DNA from 3 places in the Arthrobacter sp. NicSoilB8 genome. Region 3 is predicted to be linked to each of the others. Evidence: predicted binding sites of a transcription regulator. Region 3 holds the regulator's gene; each other region holds the start of a gene.
What was found. The regulator LexA, encoded in region 3, represses DNA repair genes until DNA is damaged. The targets are predictions, from matches to a motif close to TCGAACANNTGTTCGA.

Region 1 (7,449 bases), 1.1 Mb from region 3:
CTGCGGACCCAACGGCGCAGGCGGGACGACACGGGCCCGGGAACTTCAGGCGGGACTTCAGGCCGTGCGCTTCAGCCTGGATGAGTGGATGCTGCGCACCTGACGCCAGCTAGCCGGCGTCCAGCTCCAGGGCCATGAAGACACTGTTGGGATCGAGCTCGTAGCCGGCGAACGGCGGGCAAGGCGTGAAGCCGTGCCGCTCGTACAGCCGGCGGGCGGGAACGAAGAATTCCTGGCTGCCTGTCTCCAGGAACAGCCGCCGGTACCCGCTGGTCCGGGCCTCCGTCAGGAGGCGGCTGAGCAGCGCCGTGGCGACGCCGCGCCCGCGCGCCCGTTCCGAGGTGCGCATTGACTTGATCTCGCCAAGGCCTGGCCCGAGGTGTTTCAGCGCCGCGCAGCCCAGGAGCCGGAAGTCCTCCCGTGCGGTCCAGAAGCGGATGTCCGGTCCGGCCAGCGCGGCAGGATCAAGGGCGTGCACGCTTTCCGGCGGGGACGTCGCGTACATGTCGGCGAGGTGCCCCGCCAGGAGTTGCAGGACGTCCTCCCGCTCCGGGGTGTCCCGGCCGACCAGGATCATGCCGCGCGTTGTGCCAGCCAAGGCACTCAGCGGGGCCGGCGGGCGGCGTGCTCGCGCGCAAGCACCGCGTAGGAGTCGTCCGGGGTGCCCGGGGTGAAGCTGCCGTACTTGCGTTCGACGGCGGTCCGGATCAGGAAGTCCGCCAGGGCAGGGTTCTTGGGCAGCAGCGAGCCGTGGAGGTAGCTCGCCACGATGTTGCGGTAGCGGGCGCCTTCCTGGCCGTCAGTGCTGTTGTTGCCGGTGCCCTTGGCCGTGGTTCCGAGCGGCGCGACGCCGGGACCGAGCGTGGTCTGGCCGCTGTGGTTCTCATAGCCCAGGATGCTGCCGAACTCGGGGGAGGAGACGGTGACGTTGCCGATCAGGCGTTCGTCGGTGCCGTGCGTCTCCACGTCCAGGACTCCGATGCCCGGAATGACCGAGCCGAGCCGGGTCTTGAAGAATTTTCCGAACAGCTGGTAGAGCCCGCAGATCACGAGCATCGGCATGCCGTCCTCGGCCAGTGCCTTCAGCGTGGACTCGCGCGAGAGGAGGTCGTCCTGAATGACGAGCTGTCCGCTGTCCTGTCCGCCGCCGCCCACAATGAGGTCCACGTCCGCCGGGAACGGATCACCGACGTTGTATTCGAGCAGCTCCGGCGTGTAGCCGTGCCAGCGCAGCCGCTGCGCGAGGACCAGGGCATTGCCCCAGTCGCCGTAAATGTTCATGTCCCGCGGGTAGAGCTGCAGGACCCGGATGGTGCCCTTGCTGGGGACAGCCGGGTTTTCGGGCGGGAGCTCGTGGCCGAAGGAGGGCCCGTGCGCGGATTCCGGGGACTGGGGGGTCATGAGACCACCTCTACTGTGGTGATTTTGGACAGCTCGCGGCGGATGGCGAGCATGGCCGTGTACGTGCAGAAGATCCTTTTCGGCTTGCCTTGGGCGCCGCGGATGAACGCTGCCAGTGCCGGCGCGATCTCCGTGTCCACTGCGCCGATGGCGACGTCGTCGTACTGCAGCCGCAGCGCCATGTCGTAAGCGCGGGAGCCCGTGAGCTGGTCCACGCCGCCGTCGCGCAGGGTGTCGAATTCGACGTCCCACAGCCAGGACATGTCCCGGCCGTCAGCATAGTTGTCGTTGATGGCGATCATCGTCGCGTAGCCCGCGGCAGGGAAGGACTTCAGGCCAAGCCGGAAGCCGCTGGGGTTTTTAACCAGGACGAGTTCCAGCGGCAGGCCGTCGACCACCAGGCTTTCGCCGCGGCCGAATGCCGGCGCCACCTTGGACAGCGCCGAGACCAGGCCGGCCTGGTCGGTGCCCGTGCCGCGGGCCCCCGAGATCGCCCGTGCCAGGGTCAGCGCCGCGGCGGCGTTGAAGATGTTGTAGACGCCGCGCAGCTTCATCGCCGTGGTGACCGTGACGCCGTCGTACTCGAAATCGGCGTCATCGGCGCCCACGCGGCGCAGCACGACGTCGGCTGCCGGCCGGGCGGGGGCGGCCGGCACCGGGCTGCCCGGGGCGGCTCGCATGTCATCGTCGTTGGGGAAGGTGCTCAGCAGCGAATCGTCGAGCCCGAAGTAGAGCACCTCCGGCCCGTCCAGGGTGGCGGCGATCCGGGCGACGCGGGGGTCTTCCCGGTTGAGGACCACGGTCCCGGTGGTCTTGGAGGCGATGTGCTGGAGGAGTTCGGCGGTCTTGTCGATCTCGCCGAATCGGTCCAGCTGGTCCCGGAGGACGTTGAGCAGGAGGCTGTAGCGCGGCGGGACCTTGTTGACGAAGTGCACGGCATGCGCCTCATCCAGTTCCAGGACCGCGACGTCGGCCTCCAGCCGGCCCCGCCAGTCCACCTCGCCGAGGAGCGCGGCGGCGACCCCGCGGGTGAAGTTGCTGCCGGTGCGGTTGGTGAAGACCTTCAGCCCCTGGCTCTCCAGCAGTTCCACCACCATCTTCGTGGTGGTCGTCTTCCCGTTCGTGCCACTGACGACGGCGACCCCCAGCGGCAGCGTGGACAGTGTCCGTTGCATGAAACCGGGATCGATTTTTTCGACCACAAGCCCGGGAAGGGCCGAGCCTCCGCCCCTGAGCCGGGAGACCCGGCGGACGAGCTTGCCGAGCGGAACGCTGAAGTAAAGCATGCTCTGTAATATATCCCAGCAGAGGCATGGAACCCCGCCGGCGGCGACCGGACGGAGCGGGGAGCACTATGCTGAATGAATGACCAACCCCCCTTCCACGGACCCTTCCCGCGCGGGTGCAGGCCTGCGAATAGGTGTCCTCGCGCTTCAGGGCGACTTCCGGGAGCACCTGCGTGCAGCGGAGGCCATGGGCGCCACCGGCATCGGAGTCCGCCGCCCGGCCGAACTCGACGGACTCGACGGCCTGATCATTCCCGGCGGTGAATCCACCACCATCGACAAGCTCGCCCGCGCCTTCGAACTCGCGGATCCGTTGCGCAAACTCATCGCCGACGGCCTGCCCGTTTATGGCTCCTGCGCGGGCATGATCCTGCTCGCGGACGAGATTGCCGATCCTGCGACGGACCTTGCCGGGAACCCGCAGCAGACCTTCGGCGGCTTGGACATTACCGTGCGCCGCAATGCTTTCGGCCGGCAGCGCGAGTCCTTCGAGACCGATCTCGAATTCAAGGGACTGGGCTTCAGCGACACCGGATCCGGCGTGGCTCCCGTTCATGCGGTATTTATCCGCGGCCCATGGGTGGAGCGTGTGGGTCCGGGTGTGGACGTCCTGGCGCAGGTGGAACCCGCGGACCCGGAGCATGCATCGCATGCCGCCGTCCTGCAGGGGACGGCTAGAATTGTTGCTGTGCGTTCGGGCCAGCTGCTGGCCACCTCCTTCCACCCGGAAGTGACAGGGGAGAAACGCGTGCATGAACTGTTTATTCGAATGATCAGAGGAGAAGCGTAAAGCATGTCAGGCCACTCCAAATGGGCGACGACCAAGCACAAGAAGGCGATCCTCGATAGCCGGCGGGCCAAGTCCTTCGCCAAGCTGATCAAGAACATCGAAGTCGCCGCGCGCATGGGCGGCCCGGACCTTTCCGGCAACCCGAGCCTGGAACTCGCTGTCACCAAGGCCAAGAAGACCTCGGTGCCCGCTGACAACATCGACCGCGCCATCAAGCGCGGTGCCGGCCTCACCGGCGAGGTCGTCGACTACACCGAGATCATGTACGAATGCCGCGGCCCGCAGGGTTCCGCACTGCTGATCGAGTGCCTCACCGACAACAAGAACCGCGCCGCCTCCGAGGTCCGGCTCGCCATCTCCCGCAACGGCGGCACGATTGCCGACCCCGGTTCCGTCAGCTACCTCTTCAGCCGCAAGGGCGTCGTCTCGCTGCCGAAGAACGGACTGAGCGAGGACGACGTGCTGATGGCCGTCCTGGACGCCGGCGCCGAGGAAGTCAAGGACAACGGCGACAGCTTCGAAATCCACTCCGAGCCCACCGACCTGCAGGCCATCCGGGACGCGCTGAAGGAAGCCGGCATCGAATACGACACCGACGAGGCCGAGTTCGTGCCCTCGATGCAGGTGCCGCTGGACCTCGACGCCGCCAAGAAGTTCATGAAGCTCGTGGACGCACTCGAGGAACTCGACGACGTCCAGAACGTCTACAGCAACGCCGACCTCAGCGACGAAGTGCAGGCTGCACTGGAAGCCGAGTGACCAAGCCACCCCGCGGTGGTTCCGAGGCCCGGTCTTGACGGCCCAAACGTGACGCTGCGCGTCCTGGGCGTTGACCCGGGCCTCACCCGTTGCGGCATCGGCGTCGTGGACGTCGAAAAGAACCGCCGGGCCACCATGGTGGCCTTCGGCGTCGTGGGCACCTCACCGGAGGAGAGCCTGGACCAGCGGCTGCTCGTCATTGCCACGTCCATCGACGAATGGCTGGACCTCTACGAACCCGACGTCCTCGCCGTCGAGCGGGTCTTTTCCCAGCTCAACGTCAGCACCGTCATGGGGGTGGCCCAGGCGTCCGGCGTGGTCATTGCGGCCGCCGCGCGCCGCGGCATCCCGGTGGCCCTGCACACGCCGTCGGAAGTCAAAGCCGCTGTCACGGGAAGCGGCACCTCCAACAAGGACGCCGTCACCAAACTGGTGACCAAGATCCTCCGGCTGGATGCGCCGCCCCGCCCTGCCGACGCCGCCGACGCCCTGGCGCTGGCGATCACCCACGCGTGGCGGGCCGGGAGCGGGGCCGCGGTGGCGACGACGGGGCCGGGCAGCCAGGCACTCACCCCGGCCCAGCGGGCGTGGGCCGACGCGGAGGCAAAAGCGCGCCGGGCGCGCTGAATGTCCGGCTGTGCGGCCACAGGACTTGGTAGGCTATTCGTAGATATGTTCGGATAGGCGGCCCCGCCATCTGTATTTATCGCTGTAATTTTCGCTGTATTTGTCGCTGTGCAATTTTTGCTGTAGACCCAGGAGCCCGGCCTTGATCAGTTTTCTTCGCGGAACCGTAGCGCACGTTGGCCTGTCTTCCGCCGTGATCGACCTCAACGGCGCCGGCATGAGCGTCAACGCCACGCCGCAGACCCTCAGCAGCCTGCGGGTCGGGGATGAGGGCAAGCTGTTCACGTCCCTCATCGTGCGGGAGGACTCGCTGACCCTCTTCGGCTTCGCCAGCGATGACGAACGGGAGGTGTTCGATGTCCTGCTTAGCGTCAGCGGCGTCGGTCCGCGCCTCGCCCTGGCCGTGCTGGCCGTCCACGAACCGGAGGCCATCCGGGTGGCCGCTCACTCCGGCGACGGCAAGGCCTTCACGAAGGTCCCCGGAATCGGACCGAAGGTGGCCGGCCGGATCGTGCTGGAACTCGCCGGGAAGCTCGTACCGCACGGAACCGGCGGCGCCGCGGGCACGCCGGCCCCTTTGCCGTCCGCGGAATCCGTCTGGAAGCCCCAGGTGGTCGCCGCGATGACAAGCCTCGGCTGGTCCGAAAAGGATGCCACCGCCAGCATCGAGAAGTCCCTCGCCGATTCCCCCGACCTCGCCGCGAACGGCAACGTGGCGGAAATCCTCCGCGCGACGCTGCGCTGGCTGGGGCAGGACGGCGCCCGCGCGGGAAACCGGGTAGGCGCGCGTGGCTGAGCCGTCGATCGTCACCGGGGGGGAGGAGCCGGAGGAGCGCGCCATCGAAGCCGCCCTGCGGCCCAAGAACCTGCACGACTTCGTGGGCCAGCACCGGGTCCGGAAGCAGTTGTCCCTCGTCCTGGAAGCCTCGCGCATGCGCGGCCGCAGCGCGGACCACGTGCTGCTCTCCGGCCCGCCCGGCCTCGGCAAGACCACGCTGTCCATGATCATCGCCGCCGAAATGAATGTTCCCTTGCGGATCAGCAGCGGCCCGGCCATCCAGCACGCCGGCGACCTCGCCGCCATCTTGTCCTCACTCTCCGAGGGCGAGGTCCTGTTCCTGGACGAGATCCACCGCATGTCCCGGCCGGCCGAGGAAATGCTGTACATGGCCATGGAAGACTTCCGCGTCGACATCGTCGTCGGCAAGGGCGCCGGCGCCACCGCCATCCCGCTGGAACTGCCGCCTTTCACCCTCGTCGGCGCCACCACGCGCGCCGGCCTGCTCCCCGGGCCGCTGCGTGACCGCTTCGGGTTCACCGGCCACCTTGAGTTCTACTCCGTCGAGGAGCTCGAACTCGTCCTGCGCCGGTCCGCCGGCCTGCTGGACCTCAAGGTCAACTCGGCAGGGTTCAGCGAGATCGCCGGACGGTCCCGCGGCACGCCGCGCATCGCCAACCGGCTCCTGCGCCGGGTCCGGGACTGGGCGCTCGTGCACGGCATCGAGCAGATCGATTCCCGGGCGGCGTCCGCGGCACTGGACATGTATGAGGTGGACAAGCGCGGCCTGGACCGGCTGGACCGCGCCGTTCTCGAGGCCCTCATCACCAAGTTCGGCGGGGGACCCGTGGGCCTGTCCACCCTGGCCATCGCCGTCGGCGAAGAGACCGAAACCGTGGAAACCGTCGCCGAGCCCTACCTTGTGCGTGAGGGACTGCTGGGCCGGACGCCGCGGGGACGCATTGCCCTGGCGCCGGCCTGGACGCACCTGGGCTTCGCCGTTCCCGCCGGCGTCTTCGGCCAGGACCCGCTGGAACTGTTCCAGGCCGACGAGCTGGCCGATGACCCGAGCGACGGTCCGGACAGCGGGACGGGCGGCGAATTCGGTGAAGAAACCGGTCCGGAGCGGATCCGAAACAGCCGCTAACACCGTTCCTTCAGCTTTTCCCTTTAGACTGGTATGACGCTCGGCACGTTCGGGTTTTGTTTCCGTGGGCGGAGAGCAGGAAGCCGCCGGCGGGTGGGGGATGGTCTCGCTGCCAGCTTGCTGTGCAGACCGTTGCCCGCGCCGCCCGGAGCAAACGGACGTTGCTGAAAAACAGCTATGCAAGTACAGAACGGAACAATCCCTGTGTTCGGACTTATTTCTGCCCAGACCCAGCCGCAGGCCGGCGGCGGCATCGACATCATGACGATTCTCCTGTTCGTCATGCTCGGACTCTTCGTCTTCATGATGTTCCGCCGCAACAAGAAGACCCAGCAGCAGCAGGCCCAGCTGCAGTCCAAGTTCGAGCCCGGCGTTGAGGTCATGACCAGCTTCGGACTGTTTGGCCGGATCGTCAACATCGACGAAGCGGAGAACAAGGTCACCCTGGAACTCTCCCCGGGCAACACCGCCACCGTGCACCGCCAGGCCGTCACCAAGATCGTCGAGCCTGTCGTCGCAGCCGAGGAGCCCACCGTTGTTCCCGACGATGCGTCCTCGCTGACGACCGAAAAAGTGAACGCTGACACCACGGACAGTGCGGCCGCCGCCAACGAGGCGCCGCGCAGTGAAACTCCCGAGGAAACCCTGCGCCGCCTCAACG
Region 2 (7,449 bases), 1.5 Mb from region 3:
GACGGCTGATTTCCGTCCTTCAGGACGATCCCACCCCGCCCACGGCTGGAAAGCACTGATTCTGTCCCCGGAGGGGCGGCCTCGCTAGACTTAATTTGCGCCGCAGAAGACGCAGAGTTCGTCTCGGGAAAGGCACGATCATGACCGGCAACAGCGGCTTCGAAGACACTGCGAATGAGGCAGGTTCGGACAAGAAGCCAGAAGAACCAGAACTGCGTGGACGGTACGTCGAAGGCAACTACGGCAAGGCGGGTGCGCAGAGCGGCCGCCATGCGGACGACGAGGAAGGCCAATACATCGAAGGGAATTACGGCGCGGCCGGCAGCGAAGGCGGCCTGCCCGAACCCCTGGGCGACAAGGCCAGGGAATCGGGACGCTATGTGGAGGCGAATTACGGCGATGCCGGGTCGGCACCTGGCCGCACCGCGGAATCCGAAGTCGGCCGGTACTCGGAAGGCGACTACGGCGCCGACGGAACCGTCGGACCCGTGCGGAAATCAGCAGAACGGCCGGCCCCGCCAAAGGCTGAAGGCTGACTCGCCGCCCCGGATGACGCAGGCCGTGGCCTGAGGGCCGAAGTTCCCTCCTGCATCGCGAACCGGGGTGTTGGCGTCTATTCCCGCTCGGCGATCGCCGTCGGGCCCGCCGCCAGGCTGTCCCACATGCCCTCCGGGCGCGTGGCTTCCTGGAAGGCTTTCCCGGTGCCCCGCTCAGCTATGGCCTCTTGCCTGCGGCAGTGCCAGTATGTTGGGAATCAGGCGCAATGCGGGCGCCCGGGTTCCGGGTAGGAAGGACGCACGGTCATGACCTACATCAACAACTTCGGCGATGTGGGACCAGGCGACGTCGCCGCGGCCGGCGGCAAGGGCGTGGGACTGGGCGGCCTCGTTCAGGCCGGCCTGCCGGTCCCTCCGGGGTTTGTACTGAACACCGCAGCTTATGCGGATTTCGTGAAGGCCAACCACCTCGAAGCCGGCATCCAGGAGCTCGCCGCCTTGTCACCGATGGCCGCGCCACAGGACTACGAGGACGCCTCGGAGCGGATCCGTGCCCTGTTCACCGGCGGAACCATGCCGGCCGCGATCGCGGCCGAACTCGACGCCGCCTACGGAGGTCTCGGTAGCGGGGACACGGCCGTGGCGGTGCGCTCCTCCGCCACGGCCGAGGACCTCGCCTCGGCCAGCTTCGCCGGGCAACAGGAAACGTACCTGAACGTCCGCGGGGCGGAGGCCCTAGCCACGGCCGTGATCGACTGCTGGGCCTCCCTATGGACGGCGCGCGCCATGGCCTACCGGGCTCGCGAAGGCATCGGACCGGACACGGTGCGCCTCGCCGTCGTGATCCAGCGGATGGTCGAAGCCGAAGCGGCCGGCGTGATGTTCACCGCCAATCCGGCCAACGGGCGCCGCGACCAGATTGTGATCAGTGCCGCGTGGGGCCTGGGCGAGTCCGTGGTCAGCGGAACGGTGACCACGGATGACGTCGTCGTCGAAGCGGGGACCGGCCGCGTGCTGTCCCGCCGGACAGCTGACAAGGAAGTCATGACCGTCTACGCGGAACACGGGACGCGGGAGCAGCCGGTGCCGGCGGTCCGCCGTCGTCAGCCCGTACTGGTCGACCGGGCGGCGGCCGAGCTGGCCGGCCACGGAACCCGGATTGCCGATCATTTCGGGACGCCACAGGACATTGAATGGGCACGGGCCGGCGGCGAGTTCTTCATCCTGCAATCCCGGCCCATCACCGCCCTGCCCGAACCGGAGGCCGACATCCCGGACACCTGGCCGGTGCCCTACCGGCACGGGCTCTACTTCCGGGCGAGCATCGTGGAACAGTTGCCCGACCCGCTCTCGCCGCTGTTCGCCGACCTCATTGACGGCTCGGTGTCCCGGTCGCTGAGGGCCTTGATGGCCGGCGCCGTCGGCAAGAACGTCATCCGCGAGGACGACGTCGGACTGCCCACCATCAACGGTTACGCCTATTACTATTACCGCAATTCGGGAATGTGGCGGGTGATGGGCAGGTCGCTGACCGCGGTCCGTGCGCTGGCCCGCGGCAAGGCGCACATGGGAGTTGCCGGCTGGCGGGAGTTCTCGCATCCCCGCTACGAGAAGGTGATCAAGGACTGGTCGGCGAAGCCCGTCGTGGAGCTCTCCGGAGAGGAACTGCTGGAGGGTGTGCAGACGCTGCTGGACGCCGGCACCGTCTACTACACGGCCGTGCAGTCCATCATTCCGATCGCCGCGACCAGCGAAATCTCCTTCCGGATGTATTACGACAAGTTCGTGCGGCGCGACGGGGATCCCCCCGCCCAGACGTTCCTCCTCGGCTACGACAGCGAACCCATCCGGGCCGAGAAGTCGCTCTACGACCTCGCCGTCTGGGCCCGGGAAGTTCCGGCGCTGGCGCCGGCGATCCTCAAGGAACCCACGGCGGCGCTGGTCGAGTCGCAGCGCACCGGCGCCCCGCCTGCCGGGATGGACCCGGCACTGTGGCAGCAATGGCATCCCCGCTTCCAGGAGCATCTTGGCCGGTTCGGCCATGCGGTCTACAACCTGGACTTCGTCAGCCCGGTGCCGGCCGACGATCCCTCGCCGCTGCTGGAGACGGTGAAGTTCTACCTGCGCGGACAGGGCAACGATCCGTATGAGCGGCAGCGGCTGTCGGCCGCCCGCCGGGAGGACGAAACCAGCCGAACGGCCGCCCGGCTCGGACCGAACCGCCGGGCCGCTTTCCTCCGCCTGCTCCGGTGGGCCCAGCATGCGGCCCCGATCCGCGAGGATGCCCTGGCCGACGTCGGCCTGGCCTGGCCGCTGCTGCGGCGGATGCTGTTCGAGCTCGGACGACGGCTGGTCGACTCCGCTGTCATCGCCGAGCCCGGCGACGTCTTCTGGCTGCGTCACGGGGAGCTGCGCAGCACCGTCGAGTTCGGCCTTGCCGGGCCGGGCACACCGGCCGCGGTGGCGATTACCGGGGCAGACCGGCCCGTCCGCGCCGGTGCCGTCGCAGAGCGCAAGATGCTATGGCGGGGACAGGCCAAGGCCGCCGCCCCGCAGCTGCTGCCGGAGAGCCGATGGATGGAGCGGGCCTTCGGGTCGATGATGCCGGCGGGCCCGCAGGATCAGCTCGGCGACGTCATCAAAGGCGCCGGCGCCAGCTCGGGCCAGGTCACGGCTCCCGCGCGCGTGCTGAGCGGGCCCCAGGACTTCGGCCGGATGATGCCCGGCGACGTTCTGGTGGCCCGCATCACCACTCCGGCCTGGACCTCACTGTTCGCGATGGCCTCCGCCGTGGTCACCGACGTCGGCGGCCCGCTGAGCCACAGCTCGATCGTGGCCCGCGAGTACGGCATCCCGGCCGTACTCGGCACGGGGGTGGCCACCCAAAGGCTGACCAGCGGGCAGCGGATCCACGTCGACGGCGACGCCGGCATCGTCACGATCGAGCAATCGGCCGCGACGCCGGCGGCGTGACCGAATCACCTCCGCGGTGCCGCGAATCGTTCGCGGCTTGAACGGCTGTCATGCTGTCCGTGTGAGTGCTCAGCCCGCGGTGGCGGCCTCGTGTGCGCGGACGTCCGCCAGGGTCCGAGTGATCTCATCGTCCGAGAGCCCGCGGATACGCAGACTGAAAATCAGGTCTCGTTCGTAGCTCACGGTTGTTCCTCGCGCATCTGTCGGATTCCTGTGAGGGCCTCGCTTCTTCGCCGCCCGGTGCCCTGGCTCGCCGTCGACTCAGCGCAATCAGGAACGCGAGACCCGATGATGAACAACAACCGGAACACGGCAAGGGCGCCGAGCACTGTACGTGTGCTAGTCCGCGGAACCGGTTCTGTCCGGCAGGCTGGCATCCGCCGGAAAGGTCATGAACGCCGGCGTCTCGTACGGATGCGCGGAAAGTGCGGCCTCGAGGACGGCATTGCGTCGGGAGCGAGGGTAGATTGCCTCGATCCGGGTTTCCGGCACCTCTTGGGGGGAATTGACGGTGCCGAAGACCGGGGTCGCACCCGGCAGCGGTGTGAAGCGCCCCGTGCCTTCGAGGCTGAACGAGCAGTGCGAGTAGTTGCCCAGGGTGCCCGCCCCGGCGTCGCCAATGGCCTGCCGGACAGCGTGCGCAGCTTCGGTGGGAACGTAGATGACCAGACAATCAATTGGCTCCATGGCAGAAAGTCTCCCACGGAGCAAAGCCGCACTCCTGCGCTAAGGGGCCGGCCAGGCGCACAGCCAGGACAAAGGTTCCTCTAAGCCCTCAGCAATTCCTCCGCGGGAGAGTGGTTAAAGGAACATCCGCGCCAAGGAGTACCCCCGATGATCATCTACCGCCCCATCGCCCCGCTGACCGCCGGCCGCACCGGACTTAAGTCGGCGCTGGCCGCCATGGCCTTGACCGCTGTGCTGGGCACCACCTGGCAACTCTCCGGCGAAACTCCGGGGACGCAGGAGGGCTGCGGAAACACCGGCAAACTAAACGGCCATCCAGTTGAATCGCCTCTTGACCGACGATATTCACCGATATATCGTTAACTATCGCCGGAAGATCGGCGGCCCTCAGGGACAACGCAACTTAAGTGGAAGGACGATGCCGTCATGAAAGGCATGCACGACGACAAATTCACCGACGGCGGACCCGCCTCGGGACGCTTCGGGCGCGGCAGGAGCCGCCGCGGACCCCACGGACACGGCGCATTCGGTCCGGGCCGCGGGTTTGGGCCGGGTTTTGGTCCGGGCTTCGGCCCTGGCTTCGGGCCGGGCTTCGGTCCCGGCGGTCCACGGCGGGCCAGCAGGGGCGACGTCCGTTCGGCGATTCTCTCCCTCTTGGCCGAATCACCCTCCAACGGCTACGGCCTGATCAAGACCATCGCCGAAAAGACGTCCGGCGCCTGGCGTCCCAGCCCGGGCTCCGTGTACCCGACGCTGCAGCAGCTCGTGGATGAAGAACTCATCGCTCCGCTCGGTGACGGCAAGCGCACCGAGTTCACCCTCACTGAGGCGGGCAGGGCATACGTGGCCGATCACGCCGAGGAGCTGGGGAACGCGTGGAACACAGACACTCAGGGATCCGGCCCGGCATTTCATGAGAGCGTGGGAAAACTCATGGGAGTCATCCACCAGTTCCGCTTCTCGGCGACCGAGGAACAGCGCCTCGCCGCGATGGAAAAAATCGATGAAACCCGCCGCGCGCTCTACCGCATCCTCGCCGACTAGCGACGTCGCCCCGCCCACCCGGGCAGTTTCCCCGACTACCTCGACAGCGAAATTTTTCCACCCTCCTGGCCACCAGCAGGTTCACTCCCCCAAAATGCGTCATTCACGAGATGCAACATGGTGGGGAACATCTTTTGTCGGCCCCTACCGCTACACTGAAAGAATCGAACATATATTCGAATAAAGGTGTGTTGTGGGCGTTGTTGTAGGTCCCCGCGTGATAGACGCGGGCATGTCGCTGTTGTCGGTGCTGATCTCTCCGGTCCCCGTTGCGGCCGGTTATCCCTCGCCGGCACAGGACTACTTCGATCGCCGCATTGACTTGAACGAGCACCTGATCAAGGACATCACCAGCACCTATGTGGTGCGGGTCTCCGGTGACTCGATGGAGGGCGCCGGCATCAGCGACGGCGATGAACTGATCGTAAACCGGGCCCTGGAACCGAAGGACGGGTCCGTGGTGATCGCCGTCCTGGACGGGGAACTGACCATCAAGCGGCTGCGGATCACGGCATCAGGCGTCGTGCTGCAGGCGGAGAACCCCGCGTACCCGGACATCCGGGTCCCCTCAGTCTCGAACCTGGTCATCTGGGGCGTCGCGACCCGCTGCCTACACCATGTTTGAGGCACGCCATGTCTAAGCCCGCCCCGATGCGGCACATGCCGCAGATCGCGCACGTGGACGTGAACTGCTTCTATGCCTCCGCCGAGCGCGCGTTCGACCCGTCCCTGGAGGGCCGGCCGGTGGTGGTCCTGTCCAACAACGACGGCTGCGCCGTCACCCGGTCCCCGGAAGCCAAGGCCCTCGGCATCCCCCTGGGTGAGCCGTGGTTCAAACTCGCCCCACGGGCCAAGGAGTGGGGACTCGTTGCCCTGTCCAGCAACTACGAGCTCTACGGCGACATCAGCGCCCGGGTCATGCAGTTGCTGGGGAGGTACTCGGCATGGCTGGAGGTCTACAGCATCGACGAGGCCTTCCTCGGCGTCAAAGGCACCCCGGAGGACCTGCTGGCCCAGGGCCGGACCATGAAGTCGGCGGTGCGGCGCAACGTCGGGGTACCGGTCTGCGTCGGGATCGCGCCCACGAAGACCCTGGCGAAACTGGCCAACAAGTGGGCCAAGCACAACCCGACGTTCGACGGGGTCTGCCATTGGGGCTCCGTGCCCGCCGCGGACAGGGAATCCCTGATGCGCCGCCTTTCAGTCATTGAGATCTGGGGTGTCGCCGCGCGACTGACCAAGCGGCTGAACGCAACCGGGATTCAGTCCATCCTTGACCTGTCCCGGGCCGACCCGGTCATGATCCGGGACCGCTTCTCCGTCGTCATGATGCGCACCGTCCTGGAACTTCAGGGCACCCCATGCATCCCGATGGAGGAAGAACGGGTCGGCCGGGACCAGCTGATCTTTTCCCGCTCCTTCGCGACCCCCATCACCACCGCGGCCGGGATGCGGCAGGTCCTCTCCGTCTACGGCCAGCAGGCCTCGGCGCGGCTCGCCAAGCACGGACTCCAGGCCAAGGTCCTCACCGCGTTCGCCGGCACCTCACACTTCAACCCGAAAGCCACCTCCTACCCTTCCGTGTGCGTGCCGCTGCCGATGCCCACCGCCGATCCCGTGCTTCTCACCAAGGCCGCCCACGCCCTCCTACCCCATATCCTCGAGGGCATCAGGTACGCCAGGGCTGGCATCATGGTCACCGACCTCCGGCCCACCGGAAACCAGGCACCCCTTGCCCTGTTCGAAAACCCGCACGAGGAACGCCGCGTCGGAACCCTCCTGGAGGATGTCACCCGCCGGTACGGGCGCGGCTCCATCGGCCTCGGCCACGCCGGAATACGCGGCGGCCCGGACTGGACCATGAAACGGGACATGCTCTCCCCCCGCTACACCACCCACTGGGACGAACTCCCCCTCGTCAAAGCCGCCTAGACCCCAACCCATCCGCACCCCGCAGCACGAAAGAACCCACGCATGACTCTCACACCCGAAGCCCCCTCCCAGACCCGCGGCCTGCAGGTCCGAACCGATGCGGCAGGCAAACCTCTTGCCATCCGGCACGACGGCCAAATCTGGCTCGTCGATCCCGGCACCGACCCCCAGCACTGGTTCGGAAGGAACCCTTGGCCGGATACCAGACCCGCAGCCGCCGCAGACGGCGGCGACCTGGGGAACGTCGAGCACTGGCAAGTGCGGGTCCTTGGCTCCAACTCTGCGCTGCGGACTTTCACGCTCCTCCGGGATCCGC
Region 3 (7,449 bases):
CAACTTCCGGAGCCGCGGCCATGTACCCGAGCCGCGCGCCGGCGAGGGCGAAGGCCTTGCTCATGGTGCGCGAGACGATGAGCCGTTCCCGGCCGGGCAGCAGTGTGAGCGCACTCGGCGTTCCGTCGTGGGCGAACTCGTGGTAGGCCTCGTCGACAATCACGACGGTCTGGCTGGCCTCGCCCGCGTCATAGACGGCCTCGACGACATCAAGTCCGAGACCCGTGCCGGTGGGGTTGTTCGGGGAGCAGAGGAAGACGATGTTCGGCTGAAGTTCCCGGACCTGCCGGGCTGCCGATTCCGCGCTGAGTCCGTAGTCTGCCGCCCGGGCCCCGACGATGTACCCCGTATCCGTGCCGGAGGCCAGCAGCGGGTACATCGAGTAGGTGGGAGGGAAACCGAGAGCGGTCCGGCCGGGGCCGCCGAATGCCTGGAGGATTTGCTGGAGGACCTCGTTGGAACCGTTCGCGGCCCAGATGTTCTCCGCGTCGAGACCGTGGCCGAGGTACTCGGCGAGGGCTTCACGCAATTGCGTGAACTCGCGGTCCGGGTACCGGTTCAGGCCGGCAGCGGCCGCGCTGACTGCTTCAGTAATGGCCGCGCGGACATCGGCCGGAACCCCGTGAGTGTTCTCGTTGACGTTGAGCAGGATGGGGACGTCCAGCTGGGGCGCGCCATAAGGCCGCAGGCCGCGGAGATTGGTTCGAAGGGGCAGTCGGTTGAGGCGCTCAAGCTGGTCAGTCACGTGACCAGTTTAAGTGGTAGCTCGACGGGCCCTGAAACTGTGACGCCTGCGGCAGTACTTACGGGATGCTATTTGGACGGGACAAACAGCTGCTGGCCCGGCATCACGCGCGCAGCATCGAGATTGTTCAGCTGCACGATGTCGGCCACGACGTCGCGGGGATCGCGCTCGGGTGCCACAGACCCCGCAATGGCCCAGAGCGACTCCCCCGGCTGCACCGTCACGGAAACGGTGGGTGTCACGGAGAGCTGGTCCGCCGAATCCGCCGCCTTCGCGGGAGCGTTGAGGAACCCGCTAAACGACAGGATGAACGCCGCCAGCAGGATCAGCGGGACGCCGAAGAAGACGAAGCGCCCACGCCGCGTGAGCCGCATCGGCGGCTGCTTTGGCTGCCGCACCTGCTGCGACCGGGCGGCGGAAGACGCGGCCCCGTAACGACGTGCATTGCCGTGCTGTTCCGTGACGCCGTGAACAAAAGTGCCGTGAAACGCGCTTGCTGCTGACATGAACTGAGCCCTCCTGGACCATACGGTGCCGCCCGGCGTACTCCACGTACTCGCCGCCAACCGGCCAAACCTTCGAACATAGAACCGAACTGTGCAGTCAGTAAGTGAAACTTCGTATCGAACACATATTCGAATGTTGCTTGTTCTGTTTTAGCACTTAGTAACGAACGATGTCGAGACTCGCTAGAACAAATGTTTGAAAAAGCTCTCCGGCTGGCCTACTTTTGAGGGAAGGAACAACCACTGTGAACTCGTTCATAGGCAGTTGATCAGGAGGGTCTGACATTTCAGGCCGGAAGTTCCCGGCGGCAGCAGCCACGGCCACCGGGTGGAACGGAAAGGCGTTGGCGAACATGGCAACTCAAGCCACCGGCGGCAGGGCCACCTCACGGAGCGCCCAGCCCGCACGGACCCCCAAGAGCCTCACCGTCCGGCAGAAGAAAATCCTGGAGACCATCCAGCGCTCCGTCACGGACAACGGCTACCCGCCGTCCATGCGGGAAATCGGCGACACGGTCGGACTCGCCAGCCTGTCGAGTGTGACCCACCAGCTCTCCCAGCTTGAAAAACTTGGCTACCTGCGCCGCGACCCCAAGCGCCCGCGGGCCATGGAAGTGCTCATGCCACTGACCCTGGATGAGGGGACCACATCCATTTCGGGAGTCGAGAAGTCGAGCGGCCTCCGCGCCGTCGGCGGCCTCTCCGTCACCGAACTCGCCAGCGCCACCGACACGGCCATGGTGCCGTTCGTCGGACGCATCGCGGCCGGCGGGCCAATCCTCGCCGACCAGGTGGTGGAGGACGTCATGCCCCTGCCGCGCCAGCTCGTGGGCCACGGCGAACTCTTCATGCTCAAGGTGGCCGGCGACTCGATGATCGATGCCGCCATCTGCGACGGCGACTGGGTGGTTGTCCGCCGCCAGGGCGACGCCGTGAACGGTGACATCGTTGCCGCCCTGCTCGATGACGAGGCCACGGTCAAGACGTTCCGCCAGCGCGACGGCCACACCTGGCTGCTGCCGCAGAACACCCAGTACGAGCCCATCCTCGGCGATCACGCCGTGATCATGGGCAAGGTCGTCTCGGTACTCCGCTCCCTGTAGCCACCACACTCCCTGCAGCCACCACGGACCACATGGCCGATCCGGGTGCTCCGGCCCCCGGCCCTGCCCTAGTGCCGGCCCCGGTCCTGACTCCGGCCCCGCCGGAGTCCTAGTCCTGGCCGGAGTTCTAGTCCTGGCCGGAGTCCTTCGCGAGGCCCGGTCCTGACTCCGGCCCCGCCGGAGTTCTAGTCCTGGCCGGAGTCCTTCGCGAGGCGCTGCAGGGCGGCCACGGCTATCGCAGGGTCGGTGGTGGGCCAGAAGGGCGGAAGCGCTGCGCGGAGGAATCCGCCGTAGCGCTCCGTGGACAGCCGCGAATCCAGCACCGCCACAACACCCTTGTCCGACGTCGAGCGGATCAGCCGTCCGGCCCCCTGCGCGAGGCGGATCGCGGCGTGCGTCGCCGAGACGGACATGAAGCCGTTGCCGCCGGCCTGGGCCACTGCCCGAGAGCGTGCCGTCATGAGCGGATCATCCGGCCGGGGGAACGGAATCCGGTCAATGACCACCAGGCGGCAGGACACCCCGGGAACGTCCACGCCCTGCCACAGTGACATAGTGCCGAACAAGCACGTGTCCGGCTCATCTGCGAACTGCCGCACGAGCGCCGTCATGCTCGACTCCCCCTGGCACAGGATGCTGACGTCCAGCCGGGGCCGCATGGCCTCGGCCGCCTCCTCCGCCGCACGCCGCGAAGAAAACAGGCACAGGGCACCGCCGCCCGAGGCGCGGATCAGCTTCTCGAGTTCGTCCAAGGCCTCGGGGGATGTCCCGCGGCCGGGCTTGGGCAAGTGCCGGGCGACGTAGAGGATGCCCTGCTTGGGATAGTCGAAGGGGGATCCCACGTCGACGCCGGTCCAGCTCGGGGCACCGCTGCCGACGAGGCCGAGGCCTCCGGCGGCAGGCTCGAATGCCGCTCCGATGGCCAGCGTGGCCGAGGTCAGGATCACGGTGTGGTCCGCGAACAGTCCCTCACGCAAACGCCCCGCGACGCTCAACGGGGCAACATTGATCAGGGCCGGCGCGCTCTCGTCCGGCGGGGAGTAGCCCTGCGCCGGGTCGAAGCTGCTGTTGCGGGAGAACCAGACAACTTCGCGGTTTTCGCGCGCGGCCAGGAGGCGTTCGCAGAGTTCCAGAATGACCATCAGGCGTGACCGGGCGAGCTGGCGTCCGCCGTCGGCCGGCGTGGAGCTGTCCCCCTTGGAATCGGACAGCGCGGCGCGGCAGGCGTCGCGCAACTGGTCGATGCAGTCCAGCTGTTCGGTGTTCAGGCCGTTGGGCATCAACCCGCTGGGTACGCCGTCAATGGCCAGTTCCAGGTGCGAGGCGGCATTGTTCAAAGCGTCCACGGTGATGCCCGTGTGCTTCCGGGCTCCGGAGGCGGCGGCGTGCACCATCGCCACGGAGAGCTGGCCGGAGACCGCTCCCGTGACGCGGTCCTGGAGTTCGTGCGCCTCGTCCACCACTACGACGTCGTACTCGGGCAGGACCGCCAAGCCTTCGAAGGCGCTGACGGCGAGCATGGCATGGTTGGTGACGACGACGTCGGCGTCGGCGGCATTTTGCCGCGCCAGTTCGCTGAAGCACTCGGCCGCGAGCGGGCACTTCTGGGCTCCGAGGCACTCCATGGAGGTGACCGAGACCTGGCGCCAGGCGCGGTCCGTGACACCCGGCATGAGCTCGTCCCGGTCCCCCGTCGCCGTCTCCTCGGCCCATTCACGCAGGCGGACTACCTCCTTGCCGAGCTGGGAGGACGGGCCGCCGAGCGCGGCGGCGAAGTGCGGCACGGACGTGTCCTCACCGAGGGAGAACAGCTGCCCCTCCGATGGTTCCTCGGACGGGAAGCCGCCTTCGAGCTTGTGCCGGCACACATAGTTGGCCCGCCCCTTCACCAGGGCGACCTTGACGGGCCGTTCCAGCGCCGGCGTGATGGCCTTGAGCAGCCTGGGCAGGTCGCGGCCGACAATCTGCGTCTGCAGTGCCAGGGTGGCCGTGGAGACCAAGGTGGGCTTGTCGCTGGTCAGCGAATGGGCGATCAGCGGTATCAGGTAGGCCAAGGACTTGCCGGTGCCGGTGCCGGCCTGGACCAGCAGGTGGTCGCCGCTGTCGATTGCGCGCGCCACCTGCCGGGCCATTTCGTGCTGGCCGTCGCGGCTCTGGCCGCCCATGCCGGACACGGCACGGTCGAGCAGTTCAACCACGAACTCCTCGCCGGCCGCGCCTCCGACCCGGTCGTCTGCAGATTCAGCGTCCGCGTCGGTTTCGGCAGATTCAGCGTCCTCAGACGAAGCGTCAGCCTTGTTCACCGCCGCCTCAGTCATTGCTGATGAAGGGATCCAGTTCAGCGGCGAGTCCTTCGCGCACCATCACCACGGCACGGGTTCCGGTTTCCTCGTGGTCCAGGCTCAGGATCTCGGCGTCGGTCTCGTGGAGCTTGTTCAGCAGATCCCCGCGGTTGTAAGGGATCAGCAGTTCAAGCTTCACGCCGGGCCGCGGAATGCCGTCGCTGATGGCCTTGAGCAGTTCCGGGATGCCTTCACCCGTGCGGGCCGAGACCACCACGTGGCGCGGTTCGCGCTGCTTGAGCCGTTCGAGGACGAACGGATCGGCGGCGTCGGCTTTATTCAGGACAATGATCTCCGGAACCTTGCGGGCGTCGACTTCGCTGAAGACCGTACGGACTGCGGCGATCTGGCCTTCGGGGTCGGGGTGCGATGCGTCCACGACGTGCAGGATCAGGTCCGAGTCGGCCACTTCCTCCAGGGTGGAGCGGAACGCTTCCACGAGCTGGGTGGGCAACGAGCGGACAAATCCCACGGTGTCCGCAAGGGTGTAGCCCAGGCCGTCGGCGGTTTCGGCCTTGCGAACTGTGGGGTCCAGGGTGGCGAACAGGGCGTTCTCCACCAGCACCCCGGCGTCGGTCAGCCGGTTCAGCAACGAGGACTTCCCCGCGTTGGTGTAGCCGGCGATCGCCACTGACGGCACCGCATTGCGACGGCGGTTGGCGCGCTTCGTTTCCCGGGCGGGCTTCATGGCGGCGATTTCACGCCGCAGCTTGGCCATCCGGGTGCGGATCCGGCGGCGGTCCAGTTCGATCTTCGTCTCACCAGGACCACGCGAACCCATGCCGGCGCCGGCGCCACCCACCTGGCCACCGGCCTGGCGGGACATCGACTCACCCCAGCCACGCAGGCGCGGGAGCAGGTATTCCAGCTGGGCCAGTTCCACCTGGGCCTTGCCTTCGCGGCTCTTGGCATGCTGCGCGAAGATGTCCAGGATCAGCGCCGTGCGGTCGATGACCTTGACCTTGACGATGTCCTCCAAGCCACGTCGCTGGGACGGTGCCAGTTCGGCGTCGACCACGACGGTATCGGCACCCGTGGACATCACGATGGCCTTGAGTTCCTGGGCCTTGCCGGAACCGAGGAAGGTTCCGGGATCGGGCTTGGCCCGACGCTGGACGAGCCCGTCGAGAACTTCCGAGCCGGCGGTCTCAGCCAGGGCCGCAAGTTCACGCAGCGAATTCTCGGCATCGGCGAGAGTACCTTCGCTCCAGAGTCCGGCCAGGACAACTCGCTCCAGACGCAACTGCCGGTATTCGACCTCGGTGACGTCTTCGAGTTCGGTGGACAGGCCGGCCTTGCGGCGCAGCGCGTGGCGCTCCTCGAGATCCTGCTGGTCGCCGTCGAAGTTGGTGTACACCTCATCCAGGCGGGAGATGGCTTGTGCTTTGCCGAGCACCGCGTTGGCGCCGCCGGCGCTCCCGGCGGCTGCGGCGTTGGCACCGGTTCCGGAGCTGCGGCCGGTGCTCGGGGCGGGGGTGTCCTTGGAGAGGATCCGGTCGATTACAGCCTGGATCTCCTCAGGACTCATGTCCTGGGCGGCTGAATCGGGTCCGGTGTTGGGCTGGCTGGTCATGGTCTCCTTTAAAGGTTCGGCTATTTCAGAATAGTGCCGATTGTTGCTCTGTGGGACGGTATTCGCGCTGGGCTGACGGCGAGGGGTCATGCAGGCCTCCTGGAGTGCCCGCAGCAACGGTGCCTGGGGCAGGTGAGCTCCGTGCGGAGCGGTGGCTGGGTGAAAAGGAGAGGCGACAGAATGCGCCCGGCTGTGGGGAACACAGTGAGGTAATTGCCGTCCGCTGAGCCGGACCCGGAAGCGGGCCGAATACGGTGTCAACGAAATGCGTGCCAAAGAAAAGCGGCTGGATTCCAAGTGATTCGGGCGCCGGCGGGTGAACATACTCACCCTTGCGATGGCGCACGGAGCGGAAGGCGGTTACCTGCGTCGCTGCGGGAACGGGATCAAGCCCGTGCCGGCTACTTGAAATTCAAGATCATGTATTTAAGCCTAACAGACGGCGATGCTCCCTGGCCGCACCGTTGGCCGGGGCCGCCTCAACCGTTCGCGGAGCCCTTTCCGGGTCCGCACCCGGTTTCCCATTCGGGCGGCCCGCCAACTAATCTGGCCCATTATGGAGTCTGCACACTATTTCAGCGCCCAGCCCGCCGGGCCCTTCACCCGCAAGCCGCTCATTGTGGATCTTGCCGGTGAGACGCGCCGGTTGCAGACGTCCTCAGGGATCTTCAGCCCGGACGGGATCGACAAGGGAACCGCCGTGTTGCTCGCCGACGTCCCGGCCCCGGCTCCGCAGGGCAACCTGCTCGATATCGGCTGCGGCTGGGGACCGATCGCCCTGACCATGGCCCTGCGTGCACCGCATGCCCGGGTCTATGCGGTGGACGTGAATGAACGCTGCGTGACGCTGACCAATGAAAACGCCGCACTATTGGGACTGAGCAATATCACCGCCAGCACACCGGAGGCCGTGGACCCGGAACTGCGTTTTGACACCATCTGGTCCAACCCGCCGATCCGGATCGGCAAGGACGAGCTTCATGCCCTCCTGCGCCTGTGGATTCCCCGGCTGGCGCCGGGCGGATCAGCCTGGCTTGTGGTCCAGAAGAACCTCGGCTCGGACTCGCTGCAGCGCTGGCTGGCAGCGGAGCTGGACCCCAGCTTCACCGTGACCCGGGAGAGCACTGCCAAGTCCTTCCGGATCCTTCGGGTCAGGAAAGCGTCCCACTAGCGACGATCA

Region 1: a site for LexA is predicted at 4,901-4,916, ahead of ruvA (Holliday junction branch migration protein RuvA). Genes of this name have one in related genera too.
Region 2: a site for LexA is predicted at 5,366-5,381, ahead of umuD (translesion error-prone DNA polymerase V autoproteolytic subunit). Genes of this name have one in related genera too.

What each region holds. Positions count from the first base shown of each region.
Region 1 covers NZ_AP024655.1:2,758,645-2,766,093, reverse strand. The annotation lists gene LDO15_RS12450 (ATP-binding protein) at 1-103, shown strand, start outside; gene LDO15_RS12445 (GNAT family N-acetyltransferase) at 110-577, opposite strand; gene LDO15_RS12440 (glutamine amidotransferase) at 604-1,401, opposite strand; gene LDO15_RS12435 (Mur ligase family protein) at 1,398-2,687, opposite strand; gene pdxT (pyridoxal 5'-phosphate synthase glutaminase subunit PdxT) at 2,767-3,477, shown strand; gene LDO15_RS12425 (YebC/PmpR family DNA-binding transcriptional regulator) at 3,481-4,236, shown strand; gene ruvC (crossover junction endodeoxyribonuclease RuvC) at 4,285-4,863, shown strand; gene ruvA (Holliday junction branch migration protein RuvA) at 5,006-5,659, shown strand; gene ruvB (Holliday junction branch migration DNA helicase RuvB) at 5,652-6,788, shown strand; gene yajC (preprotein translocase subunit YajC) at 7,050-7,449, shown strand, end outside.
Region 2 covers NZ_AP024655.1:88,663-96,111, reverse strand. The annotation lists gene LDO15_RS00470 (GAF and ANTAR domain-containing protein) at 1-9, shown strand, start outside; gene LDO15_RS00465 (hypothetical protein) at 141-536, shown strand; gene LDO15_RS00460 (PEP/pyruvate-binding domain-containing protein) at 804-3,470, shown strand; gene LDO15_RS00455 (hypothetical protein) at 3,810-4,157, opposite strand; gene LDO15_RS00450 (hypothetical protein) at 4,305-4,520, shown strand; gene LDO15_RS00445 (PadR family transcriptional regulator) at 4,584-5,201, shown strand; gene umuD (translesion error-prone DNA polymerase V autoproteolytic subunit) at 5,395-5,826, shown strand; gene LDO15_RS00435 (Y-family DNA polymerase) at 5,835-7,133, shown strand; gene LDO15_RS00430 (hypothetical protein) at 7,176-7,449, shown strand, end outside.
Region 3 covers NZ_AP024655.1:1,620,927-1,628,375, reverse strand. The annotation lists gene LDO15_RS07280 (histidinol-phosphate transaminase) at 1-745, opposite strand, end outside; gene LDO15_RS07275 (LysM peptidoglycan-binding domain-containing protein) at 814-1,119, opposite strand; gene lexA (transcriptional repressor LexA) at 1,605-2,354, shown strand; gene LDO15_RS07265 (ATP-dependent DNA helicase) at 2,540-4,672, opposite strand; gene hflX (GTPase HflX) at 4,665-6,269, opposite strand; gene LDO15_RS07255 (methyltransferase) at 6,826-7,440, shown strand; gene dapF (diaminopimelate epimerase) at 7,421-7,449, opposite strand, start outside.